DNA from 2 places in the Serratia sp. HNCC26DJ206 genome. Region 2 is predicted to be linked to the other one. Evidence: predicted binding sites of a transcription regulator. Region 2 holds the regulator's gene; the other holds the start of a gene.
What was found. Region 2 encodes CRP, which controls carbon source genes, mostly activating them, when cyclic AMP is high. Its sites were predicted from a motif close to ATGTGANNNNNNTCACAT; they were not measured.
Positions count from the first base shown of each region.

Region 1: yrbN (protein YrbN) is a predicted target of CRP. The motif match lies at 4,420-4,437, and genes of this name have one in related genera.

Region 1 covers NZ_JBXUGP010000029.1:18,149-24,970, reverse strand. Annotated here, with positions in the region: gene yedE (selenium metabolism membrane protein YedE/FdhT) at 1-1,112, opposite strand, end outside; gene AC2A1E_RS18665 (IS630 family transposase) at 1,179-2,210, opposite strand; gene AC2A1E_RS18660 (DEAD/DEAH family ATP-dependent RNA helicase) at 2,400-4,343, opposite strand; gene yrbN (protein YrbN) at 4,333-4,407, opposite strand; gene nlpI (lipoprotein NlpI) at 4,531-5,415, opposite strand; gene pnp (polyribonucleotide nucleotidyltransferase) at 5,544-6,822, opposite strand, start outside.
Region 2 covers NZ_JBXUGP010000034.1:32,487-39,308, reverse strand. Annotated here, with positions in the region: gene AC2A1E_RS20110 (phosphoribulokinase) at 1-796, shown strand, start outside; gene AC2A1E_RS20105 (LysR substrate-binding domain-containing protein) at 960-1,868, shown strand; gene AC2A1E_RS20100 (OsmC family protein) at 1,871-2,278, opposite strand; gene crp (cAMP-activated global transcriptional regulator CRP) at 2,660-3,292, shown strand; gene AC2A1E_RS20090 (YccS/YhfK family putative transporter) at 3,348-5,423, shown strand; gene argD (bifunctional acetylornithine/succinyldiaminopimelate transaminase) at 5,455-6,672, opposite strand; gene AC2A1E_RS20080 (aminodeoxychorismate synthase component II) at 6,805-6,822, opposite strand, start outside.

The sequences.
Region 1 (6,822 bases), on a different contig from region 2:
TAGGTCACTAGCAGCCCACCGATTGGCCCGAAGGTATCCAGCAGGTTAATCTTGTCGTAATTAGTGGCTAATGCAGGGGACAAATCATCCCAGTAATACGCCAACAGCGTTGCACCGATGATATTCCCCAAGCCCACCCACCAGTAGTGGATCTGCCCTTCTACCGCACGGTACATCCAACCGGTTTCACAGCCGCCGGCCAGCACAATCCCAAAGCCAAACAGCAATCCGCCGATGACCGCATTCGGGCCCGCCCACATGATTTTTGGCGCGACGCCCAGTTGCACATAGCTGAAGATGCCAATCGCGCTCACCGCCATACCGAGAATGATCGCTTTAGCCATATGGGTGCGGCCGGTGATCCACAGATCGCGGAACGCCGAAGTGAAGCAGATCTGCGCGCGTTCAATCAGCAGGCCAAAGCCGATGCCAAACAGCATGGCGATGCCAAGCTTCGGTGCATCGAACAGAGTCCATAATGACCAGGCCACGGTCAGGCAAAAAATCACCATCCCCAAACGGAAACGGCGGCGTGCTTGCTCCGGCTTCTGCGTCAACGGTGCGGCAGCACTGACCTTTTGCAGCTTGACCGGGATGCGGAACATCGGCAACAGGGTGAATTTCGCGCCGAAGTAAGAACCTGCGGCCGTCGCCAGTGCAAAAAACCAGGCGTGCAACGAAAACTGTGGGATCCCGGTGAAGAAAGCTGCCAGGTTACACCCCATCGCCAAGCGTGCGCCAAAACCAGCAATAATGCCGCCCAAGAGCGCCTGTGCAATACGGATACGGTGTTGTGGCATGCGTAGCTTGACGTTATTCGCCCACAGCGCGGCGGCGATACAACCGGCAAACATGCCGATAATCATCCGGCCATCGATACGCTCGAGCGGTGAACCTTGCAGGCCTATCACTTTAAAATAGCCCCACTGCTCGGGGTGGAACCCCAACCCTTGCAGCACATGGCCGCCCCAGCGGGTGAATTCACCGGTTACCGCCCAGAACGTGCCCGTCATACCAAAATAATAGGTAGAAAGGATCCCGGCAGCCATCACTGCAGGTAAAGGCGCCCAAAAGCGCACCAGGTACTGAGATTTGAATTGCTGCCAGCTCATGGCATCTCCATCCGTAAAATAAACCTTGCGAATCATACGTCATCTAAATAGCTGATCCTAATACCGCTACACTTTTGCCTGACCGTGCTTCCTACCAGGGAATGGGCTGACCGTTTTCATAAAGTGGCGTACCTTTTTCAATAATTGCCACATCGAACGGCAGCTATGATTCCGGGTTATCGTGTCATGTAATGCCTGCCATAACCGTTCTACGTGGTTCACCCATGGCGAGTAGACAGGTTGATAAATAACAGTAAATTTAGGGTTCTTCTTCAGCCACTGAAGCGTTTCTCGACTTTTATGGATGATGTAATTATCAACGATCAGGGTGATGCTTTTTGCCCGCCGATACGTCCCCTTGAGGTGTTTCAACAAGTCGATAAATAACCCCGAGTTTTTGCTGCTGCCGCCGACGTAACTGACTTTTCCCGTGTTGCTGTGTAATGCACCGGCCAGATAATATTTTTCGTTTTGCCCCGGCGTAACAACGCGTTTTTGTTGACCACGAAGTTGCCAGTCAGCACCTATTTTGGGGTTGAGGTGGATATCCACTTCATCCTCGTAAAATACGGGATGTTCAGCGCTACACTGGGCAAGAGCCTCGACGATAACAGCCATTTTTTCTTCTTTATGTGGATCGCGAATACGCAGTGTTGGTGCCGCTCTTCGCCAGACCAATCCAGCAGAGGGAAGCCAACGACGAACCGTCGAAGCATGCAAGCTGCAGCCTGTTATCTCATTGATTTTTATTGTTAACAGCTCAGTGCTCCAGCGAGAACGCTGATAACCGAAATCGCTTGGTGAATGCTTAATCAGTTGACGTAACAGCGCACAGATATGCTCAAATGGCCAGCGTCGTCCACGCCCTGGAGATAAGGATTGCAACCCTTCCAGACCGTAAAGCGTGAACCAATTAACCCAGCGTCCCAACGATGAGCGCGCGCAGCAAAGCGTTTTGGCAACATCACTGAGCGTGTCGCCACGGTGAAGCATCAGCATAGCCGTGAGTCTTCGAGCATGGTTCTTATCGTCTGTTTTTTGTATGGTTTTTTGCATCAGAGACCTTTCGGCATCGGATATTGGTGCTATGATCGGCATAACTCAGTCCGGTTGGTGGTTTGGGATATTCAGCGATTGATCAGATCGCTTAAATCGGACTGAGTTCCCTCGTGGTGATCTACTATTTGGAACAGCTATTTAGCGGCATAAACTGCAATTTCAAGCATAAAAAAACCAGCCCGAAGGCTGGTTTCAGATGTGACTAACCGCGAGCGGTTAAATCAGCAATTATGCATCACCGAAACGGCGACGTGGTGCAGCAGGTGCCGCATCGTCACGGCGCGGTGCTGGCTTACCGCCACGACGTTCGCCACTGGCAGCATTACCACCTTCGCGACGCTCACCGAAAGAACGACGCGGAGCAGCAGCCCCTTCACGGCGCTCGCCATTGAATGGACGAGCACCACCACCACGACGCTCACCGCCGTTACCACCAGCAGGACGCTCACGGCGTTCATGTGGCAATGCATCACCCAGCAGTTGCATGTTCATCGGCTTGTTCAGGATGCGGGTGCGAGTGAAGTGATTCAGGATCTCGCCCGGCATGCCTTTCGGCAGCTCGATGGTGGAGTGGGAAGCAAACAGCTTGATGTTACCGATGTAACGGCTGCTGATATCGCCTTCATTAGCGATAGCGCCAACGATATGACGAACTTCTACACCATCATCCCGGCCCACTTCAATGCGGTACAGTTGCATTTCACCAACGTCACGACGTTCGCGACGTGGACGTTCAGCACCATCACGGCTCTCTGAACGTGCACCGTCTGGACGTGCGTCACGACGACGCTCGCCGCCACGCTCGTCACGGTCGTTGAACTCACGGCGTTGACGCGGCTTGAATACCGGATCCGGTGGCAGGATCAGAGGACGTTCGCCCTGGGCCATTTTCAGCAGAGCTGCGGCCAAGGTTTCCATATCCAGATCTTCTGCCGGTTGCAGTTTAGCCAGCAATGCGCGGTACATATCCAGATCGCTGCTTTCCAGTTGCTGCTGCACTTTAGCGGCAAACTTGGCCAGACGGCGCTCACCCAGCAGATCTGCGTTTGGCAGCTCAACTTCTGGAATGGTCAGCTTCATGATGCGTTCGATGTTGCGCAGCAGGCGGCGTTCGCGGTTTTCCACGAACAGCAGCGCGCGGCCAGCACGGCCAGCACGGCCAGTACGGCCGATACGGTGAACGTAAGACTCTGAATCCATAGGGATGTCATAGTTCACGACCAGGCTGATACGCTCAACGTCCAGACCACGGGCCGCCACGTCGGTGGCGATCAGAATATCCAGGCGGCCATCTTTCAGGCGCTCCAGAGTCTGCTCACGCAGAGCCTGATTCATGTCACCGTTCAGTGCAGCACTGTTATAACCGCTACGCTCCAGCGCTTCGGCCACTTCCAGAGTGGCATTTTTAGTACGCACGAAGATGATCGCAGCGTCAAAATCTTCTGATTCCAGGAAACGCACCAGCGCTTCGTTTTTACGCATGCCGTGCACCGTCCAGTAGCTCTGGCTGATGTCCGGACGGGTAGTCACACTTGACTGAATGCGCACTTCCTGCGGATCTTTCATAAAGCGACGGGTAATACGGCGAATCGCTTCTGGCATGGTGGCAGAGAACAGCGCGGTCTGATGCTCAGCCGGGATCTCCGCCATGATGGTTTCTACGTCTTCGATAAAGCCCATGCGCAGCATTTCGTCGGCTTCGTCCAACACCAGGCCTTTCAGGCTGGAGAGGTTCAGGGTGCCGCGCTTCAGGTGATCCAGCAGACGGCCCGGAGTCCCTACCACGATCTGTGGGCCCTGGCGCAGAGCGCGCAGTTGCACGTCATAACGCTGGCCACCGTACAGTGCCACCACGTTCACGCCATGCATGTGCTTGGAGAAATCGGTCATTGCTTCAGCAACCTGAACCGCCAGTTCGCGGGTCGGTGCCAGCACCAGGATTTGTGGTGCTTTCAGGGCTGCATCAAGGTTGTGCAGCAGTGGCAACGAGAACGCTGCCGTTTTACCGCTCCCGGTCTGCGCCATGCCCAGCACGTCGCGACCGTTCAACAGGTGAGGAATACACTCTGCCTGGATCGGTGATGGTTTTTCGTAGCCCAGATCGGTCAGGGCGGCGATGATTGGAGCAGACAGCCCCAGGTCAGCAAAAGAGGTTTCAAACTCAGTAGTCATGTACACGTGCCTCATTAATAATGGCAGCCAGTCTACATAACTCGTCGAGAAAATTTTCAGTCATTTTCATTGAAAAGTGTGAACCGGCTCAAATTAGATTGTAAAACAGACAAAAAAGCCCTCGCCCGTTAAGGCGATTACTCTGGTTAAAAAACCAATGTAATTCAGGCTGATAAGTGTCCGTCAGCTATTGCTGGTCCGATTCCGATAGGTCGTCTTGTTCTTGGCTCAACATCGCCAATTCCAACAATGCATAGCGGTGCTCAACAAAGTTATGAACGTTGTTAGCTACCGTCAGTTTGAACAGCGCCGAAGCGGTGTCCTTGTCCCCCAGACTTAGGTAATGCTTACCTAAATAGAAGTCAGTTTCACTGAGATGCTCAGCGAGCGAAGTGTTATCCGTTGCATCTGCCTTGAGGCGTTCCATCAGCGTTTTTTCGCTGATTTTGCCCAGGTAGAATTCGACAATATTCCATCCCCATTGCCCTCGGTTCGCTTTGTCATAACGCTGCTGGAGCGCTACGGTAGCTGTCTTGGGATCGATTTCTCTTTCCACCAGATAAAGCCACAACGAACGGAAGGGATCATTTGGATCGTCTTGATAAAACGCCTGCAGATCATCCTGCGCTAACGGGAAGCGACCACCATAATACAGTGCAATGCCCCGGTTTAAACGCGCGTAATTGTAAGTTGGATCAAGCTCTAGTACAGAATCAAACGCTTCATAGGCAGCATCAAAATTGCCTGCCTGCGTAAAGTAAATGCCCAGGTAGTTGAAAACTTCCGGCATATCAGGACGTATCGCTAACGCTTGCGAGAAATCATTGCGCGCCAGTGCACGTAGCCCGAGGCTATCATACAGTACACCGCGCTCATATAAAAGCTGCGCACGCTCATCGTCCGTCAGTGCCCGGCTGGCAAGTATTTGTTCCATGCGCGCCAGGATCACTTCCTGCTGCAGTGTTGGCTGCAACGGGATAGCCAGAACTTCGTCTTTACGCCAATCATGGTTGCTGCATCCTGCCAGCATGAGTGCTGTCGCAACATAACACCAGCGCAAGAAAGGCTTCATTTCCCACTCCCGAAGACAAACATTGGATGAACGTCCTGTCCTCCGCTTGCTAATACGCGGACATCCTACCCACGTGATAAGAACAGCTCCCAACCCCACGGCGGGGAGCTGTAAAACTTATGATACAGTTACTCTGCTTCAGGAACCGGTGCGGCAGCGGTTTCTGGCGCTGTCGCTTCTTTGATGCTCAGGCGCACACGGCCCTGGCGATCAACTTCCAGTACCTTAACCGGCACTTCCTGGCCCATCTGCAGATAGTCGGTCACTTTCTCAACGCGCTTGTCAGCGATTTGAGAGATATGTACCAGACCTTCTTTACCGCCGCCGATGGCCACGAAGGCACCGAAATCAACGATACGGGTCACTTTACCCTGATACACACGGCCAACTTCGATCTCAGCGGTGATCTCTTCGATGCGACGAATAGCAAATTTCGCTTTCTCGTTGTCGGTAGCAGCAATTTTCACTGTACCATCATCTTCAATTTCAATGGTAGTGCCGGTCTCTTCGGTCAACGCACGAATGACAGAACCGCCTTTACCAATCACATCTTTGATCTTGTCTGGATTGATACGGATGGTATGGATACGCGGTGCAAACTCAGAGATATCGCCACGCGGTGTGCTGATTGCCTGTTCCATCACGCCCAGAATGTGCAAGCGCGCACCCTTGGCCTGGTTCAGAGCCACCTGCATGATTTCGCGGGTGATACCTTCAATTTTGATATCCATCTGCAGCGCGGTGATACCTGCACGGCTACCGGCCACTTTGAAGTCCATGTCACCCAGGTGATCTTCGTCACCCAGAATGTCAGACAGCACCACAAAGTTGTCTTGCTCTTTCACCAGGCCCATCGCGATACCCGCAACCGCAGCCTTGATTGGCACACCAGCATCCATCAGCGCCAGAGAAGCCCCACAAACCGAAGCCATGGAAGAAGAACCATTGGATTCAGTGATTTCAGACACCACACGCACGGTGTACGGGAAATCTTCTGGTTTAGGCATCATCGCCAAGACACCGCGTTTCGCCAGGCGGCCGTGACCGATTTCGCGACGCTTAGGTGAACCTACCATACCGGTTTCACCCACGGAGTACGGAGGGAAGTTGTAGTGGAACAGGAAGTTATCGGTCTTCTCGCCCATCAGTTCATCGATGTTCTGTGCGTCACGCGCAGTACCCAGAGTGGCGGTAACCAGCGCCTGAGTTTCACCACGGGTGAACAGGGCTGAACCATGAGTACGCGGCAGCACGCCGGTGCGCACATCCAGACCACGGATCATGTCTTTTTCACGGCCATCGATACGCGGCTCGCCACGCAGCACGCGGCTACGTACCACGTTTTTCTCAACGTTACCCAGGATGTCTTGAATCTCTGAGGCATCCAGCGTTTCGTCTTGTGCCAGC
Region 2 (6,822 bases):
TCGCAAGATTTTCCAGCAGTTGAATATTCGCGCCGCCCAGTTGGAAGGGGACAGTTTCCATAACTTCACCCGGCCGGAAATGGATGCGGCTATCCGTAAGGCGCGCGATCTTGGCCGCCATATCAGCTATTTTGGCCCAGAAGCCAATAACTTCGGCCTGCTGGAACAAAGCTTTATCCAGTACGGCGAAAATGGCACTGGTCGCTCGCGCAAATATCTGCACACCTACGATGAAGCCGTACCCTACGATCAGGTACCGGGCACCTTCACGCCGTGGGAGCCGCTGCCAGCCCCCACCGATGTGTTGTTCTACGAAGGGCTGCACGGCGGCGTGGTTGCCGATAAGGTCGATGTCGCCAAGCATGTCGATCTGCTGGTGGGTGTGGTGCCGATCGTCAACCTGGAATGGATCCAGAAATTGGTCCGCGATACCGGCGAGCGCGGCCATTCGCGTGAAGCGGTGATGGACTCCGTCGTACGTTCGATGGAAGATTACATCAGCTACATCACACCGCAGTTCTCGCGTACCCATATCAACTTCCAACGGGTACCGACGGTCGATACCTCCAATCCGTTTGCCGCCAAAGCCATCCCCTCGCTGGATGAAAGCTTTGTGGTGATCCACTTCCGCGGCCTGGATCAGATTGATTACCCTTATCTGCTGGCCATGCTGCAAGGCTCGTTTATCTCGCACATCAATACGCTGGTGGTGCCGGGCGGCAAAATGGGGCTGGCGATGGAGCTGATCATGGCACCGTTGGTGCAACGGCTGCTCGAAGGCAAAAAAATCGAATAACTCTTTTGGGCGCGGCCAATCACCGCGCTTCCCCCTCTGTCATCCTGCACCAGCCACTCCCTCACCAACGACAAAAAATCATTAATGAATGATTTCTCATCGCCGATATTCCTTCTGTGGGCAAAGTGAAATTATCGTTTTAAGCGATGAAGGAGGGGCATAAATGCGCCAATTACCAAAGTTGCAGCAGCTAAAAGCCTTTCAGCAAGTGATACGCTGCGGCAGTATTCGTGGCGCTGCGCGCGCCTTGGCACAGTCTCAACCGGCGGTCAGCCGCTCTATCCAAGAACTGGAACAGACGCTGAAAACCCAGTTGATCGTGCGCAGCAGCAAGGGGATGACGCTGACCGAAACCGGCCATACTTTTGCTGTGCGAATGCAATTAGTGATTGAGGAATTACAGCGCGCCACCGAGGAGATCCAACAGTTGAACCAGCATTCGCAGGGCAGCGTGGCGATCGGTTGTTCCTCGCTACTGGCCGTGACGGTACTCCCAGAACTGGTCGATCTCTTCAAGGCCTCCGCCCCGCAGGCCAATCTGCTGATCCGTGAGGCACAGATCTCCACGCTGTTGCCAGCGTTGCACACGGGCCTGTTGGATTTGGCCATCGGCACGGTGATCCCGGACATGCCATTGCAAGACTTGATCTGTACCCCGCTGTTCAAAGCCCCGTTTTGCATTATTGCGCGCCGAGGACACCCTCTGGCACAGGCAACATCACTGGATCAACTGCACGGAGCCAAATGGCTGCTGCCAGAAACCGACATGGGTTATTACCAGCAACTGCAAACGGTGCTCGGCAGCTTTTATCAGCAATTAACCAATAAGCCCATTCGTTCAGATTCGGCGGTATGTGGATTGAATATGGTGTTGGAGGCGGATTATTTGACCATTGTTGCGCGGGCGATGAACACGCCTTTCCATTTGCAGCAAAAACTGGTGACGTTGCCGATCGACAACCTGCCGCAGGCGCAGTACTGTGTGCTGCACTTACAAAAATCGCCGCTAACCATCACGGCGCGGCGATTTCTGCATTTATTGAGCAACCACTGCCACAGTTACCGCTGGTAGCTTCAGGCCACTTCACAGATTTCAAAGCTGTGGGTGACGCTGGCAGCTTTGCTCAGCATCAGCGAGACCGAGCAATACTTCTCGGCAGACAGGTTAACCGCACGCTCAACAATCTTGTCGCTCAGCCCTTTGCCGGTGACGATAAAATGCAGGTTGATATGGGTAAACAGACGCGGTGCTTCTTCACGGCGCTCCGAGGTCAGTTTTACCTCGCAGTCACGGACATCGTTACGGCCCTTCAGTAGAATCGACATCACATCAATGGCGCTACAACCGCCAACCGACATTAAGACCATTTCCATCGGGCTTGGCGCTTTATCGCCCGCGTTACCGTCCATTAATACCTGATGGCCGGACGCAGACTCGCCCAAGAATGTCAGTCCTTCTACCCACTTAACTCTTGCCTGCATTTTGTACACTCCAGTTAATTTCTCAAAATCAGGGTACGCTTTCGCATAGAAACTGGCAACGGAACCTGATGCTAATCATACTGAAGCGAGACAACACAAGACACCCGCCTCACTCTGTGCTACAAACAGAGCCGCAAGAACTCTTTCCAGGTCACCGATTTCAGGGAATGTCCGAGGAAAGGACCCTATATTGGTATGTTAACAGAATGTAGCTTGCAGCACTTGGCGCAAGTTAATATGCTAGGGTACAAGCGTATTTCTATAACATGCCTCAAAACCTGTTGATAGCCACTCTATAAAACACCGGGCTATAAGCACGTTTTACAGGGAACTCTGACCCCTGTGATACAAGGCAGCGATAACAACAGAGGATAACAGCGAATGGTTCTCGGCAAACCGCAAACAGACCCGACTCTCGAATGGTTCCTGTCTCATTGCCATATCCACAAATATCCATCAAAGAGTACGCTGATTCACCAAGGTGAAAAGGCCGAAACGCTCTACTACATCGTGAAAGGCTCCGTGGCGGTGCTGATCAAGGATGAAGAAGGCAAAGAGATGATTCTGTCCTACCTCAACCAGGGGGATTTCATCGGCGAGCTTGGATTATTTGAAGAAGGCCAGGAGCGCAGTGCCTGGGTTAGAGCGAAAACAGCCTGTGAAGTGGCTGAAATTTCCTATAAGAAATTCCGCCAGTTGATTCAGGTTAACCCGGATATCCTGATGCGCCTGTCTGCGCAGATGGCAAACCGCCTGCAAATCACCTCAGAGAAAGTGGGTAACCTCGCCTTCCTTGACGTTACCGGCCGCATTGCACAAACCCTGCTGAACCTGGCAAAACAGCCCGACGCCATGACTCACCCGGATGGCATGCAAATCAAGATTACCCGCCAGGAAATTGGTCAAATCGTCGGTTGCTCACGTGAAACCGTCGGTCGTATTCTGAAAATGCTCGAAGATCAAAACCTGATTTCTGCCCACGGCAAAACTATTGTCGTTTACGGCACGCGTTAATTATTGAAGAAACGGCGTAGCGATACGCCGTTTTTTTTAACTTCCCCCATTCATCATGTGGCGGCGCCTGATCTACCACCCGGAAGTCAACTATGCACTGCGGCAAACGCTGGTGCTGTGCCTGCCGGTGGTTTTCTTCCTGCTGATGGGCAACCTGCAACTCGGCCTGCTGTTCTCTCTGGTACCTGCCTGCTGCAACATCGCCGGGTTGGATACGCCGCACAAACGCTTTTTCAAACGTCTGGCCGTTGGCGGTTCCCTGTTTGCTCTCAGCAGTTTGCTGCTGCAACAGGCGCTGCTGTGGCATATCCCGTTACCCTTACTGATGCTGGCGATGGCGCTGTTGCTGGGCGTCAGCGGTGAAATCAGCCCGCTGCACGCACGTCTGCTGCCCGCCGCGCTGGTCGCTGCCATCTTTTCTCTCAGCATGGCCGGACACGTGCCGATCTGGCATGCGCCGCTGCTGTATCTGGTCGGCACCGCCTGGTACGGGCTGTTCACCTGGTTCTGGTTCAAACTGTGGAAAGAGCAACCGATGCGCGAATCCCTGAGCCAGCTCTATATCCAGTTGGCAGACTATTTCGAAGCCAAATATTCGCTGCTGACCCAGCACATCGATCCAGAAACCGCACTGCCGCCGCTGCTGCAACGCCAGCAGAAAGTGATGGATCTGATCAGCCTGTTATATCAGCAGTTAAACTTCCTGCCCCATGCCAATAACCAAGAGCAAAAACGCCTGCAACGCACTTTCCAGGTGGCACTCGATCTGCAGGAACACATTACCGTCAGCCTGCATCAGCCAGAAGAAGTGCAAAAACTGGTGGAACAGAGCCAGGCCGAAGCGATTATCCGCCGCAACGCTCAAGTGATCGCCGGGCGTTTGCGCATCGTGGCCAACGATATTCTCTATCACCGGCGTTCAGCGCGTTTCAGTATGAAGAATGAGCTGGCGGCGCTGGAAAAGGTGGCTACGCAGCATGCCGAGAACCCGGTTGGCCAGTTCTGTTTTTACCACTTCAGCCGCATCGCCCGCCTGTTACGCAGCCAACGCCCGCTGTATCAGCGCGATCTGATGGCCAACCAGGCGCGGTTGCCGTTCTGGCCCGCCGTGGTGAGCTACCTGTCGTTGAAGTCCAACGCCCTGCGCAATGCCGCCCGGCTGGGCATCATACTGGCGGTGGGTAGCAGTCTGGGTATGATTTTCAACCTGCCGAAGCCCTATTGGATCCTGCTGACCATTATGCTGGTCAGCCAGAACGGCTATAACGCCACGCGCGTCAGGATCCAACATCGTGCCCTCGGCACGCTGGCCGGGTTAGCGATCGCCGCCGGACTCTTGCAACTGCAACTGCCGGAGCACCTGACGCTGAGCATCATGCTGGCGATCACGCTGGCTGCCTACCTGATCTTGCGCAAAAACTATGGGCTGGCGGTGATGGGGTTTACCGTCACCGCGGTGTATACCCTGCAATTGTTGGCGCTTAACGGCACCCATTTTCTGGTACCGCGCCTGCTTGATACGCTGATTGGCTGCGTGCTGGTGTTTGGCGGGAGTATCTGGCTGTGGCCGCAATGGCAGAGCGGTCTGCTGCGTAAGAACGCCCATCAGGCGCTGGAGCAGGATCAAACGGCATTACGCCTGCTGCTGCAAGAACAGGAGGCGGATCCTGCTACGCTGGCCTACGCACGAATGCAGGTCAATCAGGCACATAATGCGCTGTTCACCTCGCTTAATCAGGCGATGCAGGAACCAGGGTTTGAGTCAGATTATCTGGCGGATATGCGCTTATGGATCACGCACAGCCAGTTTATTGTTGAGCATCTGAATGCGCTGACCATTCTGGCGCGCGAGCACGACACCTTAACGCCAGAGATGGCGAAAGAGTATCTGCAAAGTTGCGAAATTGCCCTGCAAAGCTGCCAACAAAGGCTGGAGTATGACGGCCCAAGCACCAGCAAGATCGTTATGCAGCCCCCAACGCTGCATAACGATCGGCCGCCAAGCGAGATGGAACGCCACCTGCTACGTATTCTTTCGCACCTGAGCGTGATGCACACCATTTCGTCGCTGGCCTGGCGCCAGCGCCCACATCACGGTATCTGGCTGAAACGGAAACTGCAGGAAGGCTGATGTTGCAGGGGCCAACACCCCTGCAAATGACTTAAGCGCTAATCACATACTGTACCGCCAATTCGAACAGCGCCATACCTTCTTCGATATCCTGCAATTCCACCACCAGCGAAGGTGCCAAGCGAATCACGTTTGGCCCGGCGTTGAGGATCATCAAGCCCCGTGCTGCCGCCGCGGTCAGGAAGTCCCGCGCTTTGCCGTGATACTCCGGCGTCAACTCTGCGCCGATCAGCAACCCCATGCCGCGAATATCGCTGAAAACTGAGTACTTCTCACCAATCTTCTGCAATGCCTGCACATACAGCTTATGGCGCTGCTCAATGCCGCTCAACACTTCTGGCGTATTGATCACGTCCAGCGCCGCTTCGGCTACCGCACAGGCCAGCGGGTTGCCGCCATAGGTCGTTCCGTGGGTGCCCACATGCATCACCGAGGCGATCTCTTCCGTGGTCAGCATTGCGCTCACCGGAAAGCCGCCGCCCAACGCTTTAGCGGTGGTGAGGATGTCCGGCGTAATGCCGTAGTGCATATAGGTAAACAGCTTGCCACTGCGGCCCATGCCGCTTTGCACCTCATCAAACACCAGCAGCGCCTGATGTTTGTCGCACAGTTCACGCACCCCTTGCAGGAACGCCGCATCTGCGGAGGTAATCCCGCCCTCGCCTTGGATCGGCTCCATCACCACGGCGCAGGTGTGATCGTCCATCACCGCTTTCACCGCCGCCAGATCGTTAAACGGCACATGCACGATATCGGCCGGTTTTGGCCCAAAACCGTCGGAGTATTTCGCCTGGCCGCCGACGGAAACCGTGAACAGCGTGCGCCCATGGAAAGCGTTATTGAACGCGATAATCTTGGTTTTGTAAGGGCTGTGGCGGCTGATGGCATAATGGCGCGCCAGCTTGAACGCGGCTTCGTTAGCCTCCGCCCCCGAGTTGGCGAAGAACACCCGATCGGCAAACGTGGCGTTGATCAGCTTGGTCGCCAAACGCAGCGCCGGTTCATTGGTGAAGACGTTACTGGTATGCCACAGGGTTTCACCCTGCTGTTTCAACGCGGCAACCAGAGCAGGATGGCAGTGCCCCAGCGCGGTAACGGCAATACCGCCAGAGAAATCGATATACTCTTTTCCCTGCTGATCCCATACGCGGCTGCCCTTGCCCTTCACCGGCACAAATTGAGCCGGTGCATAAATAGGTAGGATAACCTGATCAAAGGTGCTGCGGTCGACTGCGATTTTTTCCGTCATTATGGGCTCCATCCTGAAATTGGCTCAGTATTATTGTTGCGAATAATTGAAAATATAGTCACAAAATATGCATAAAAAATCAATCAAGGGCAAACCAAAATCACCAATAGCGGCAAAAAAAATCCTAACCTGCTAATTTTTAAGGAAATT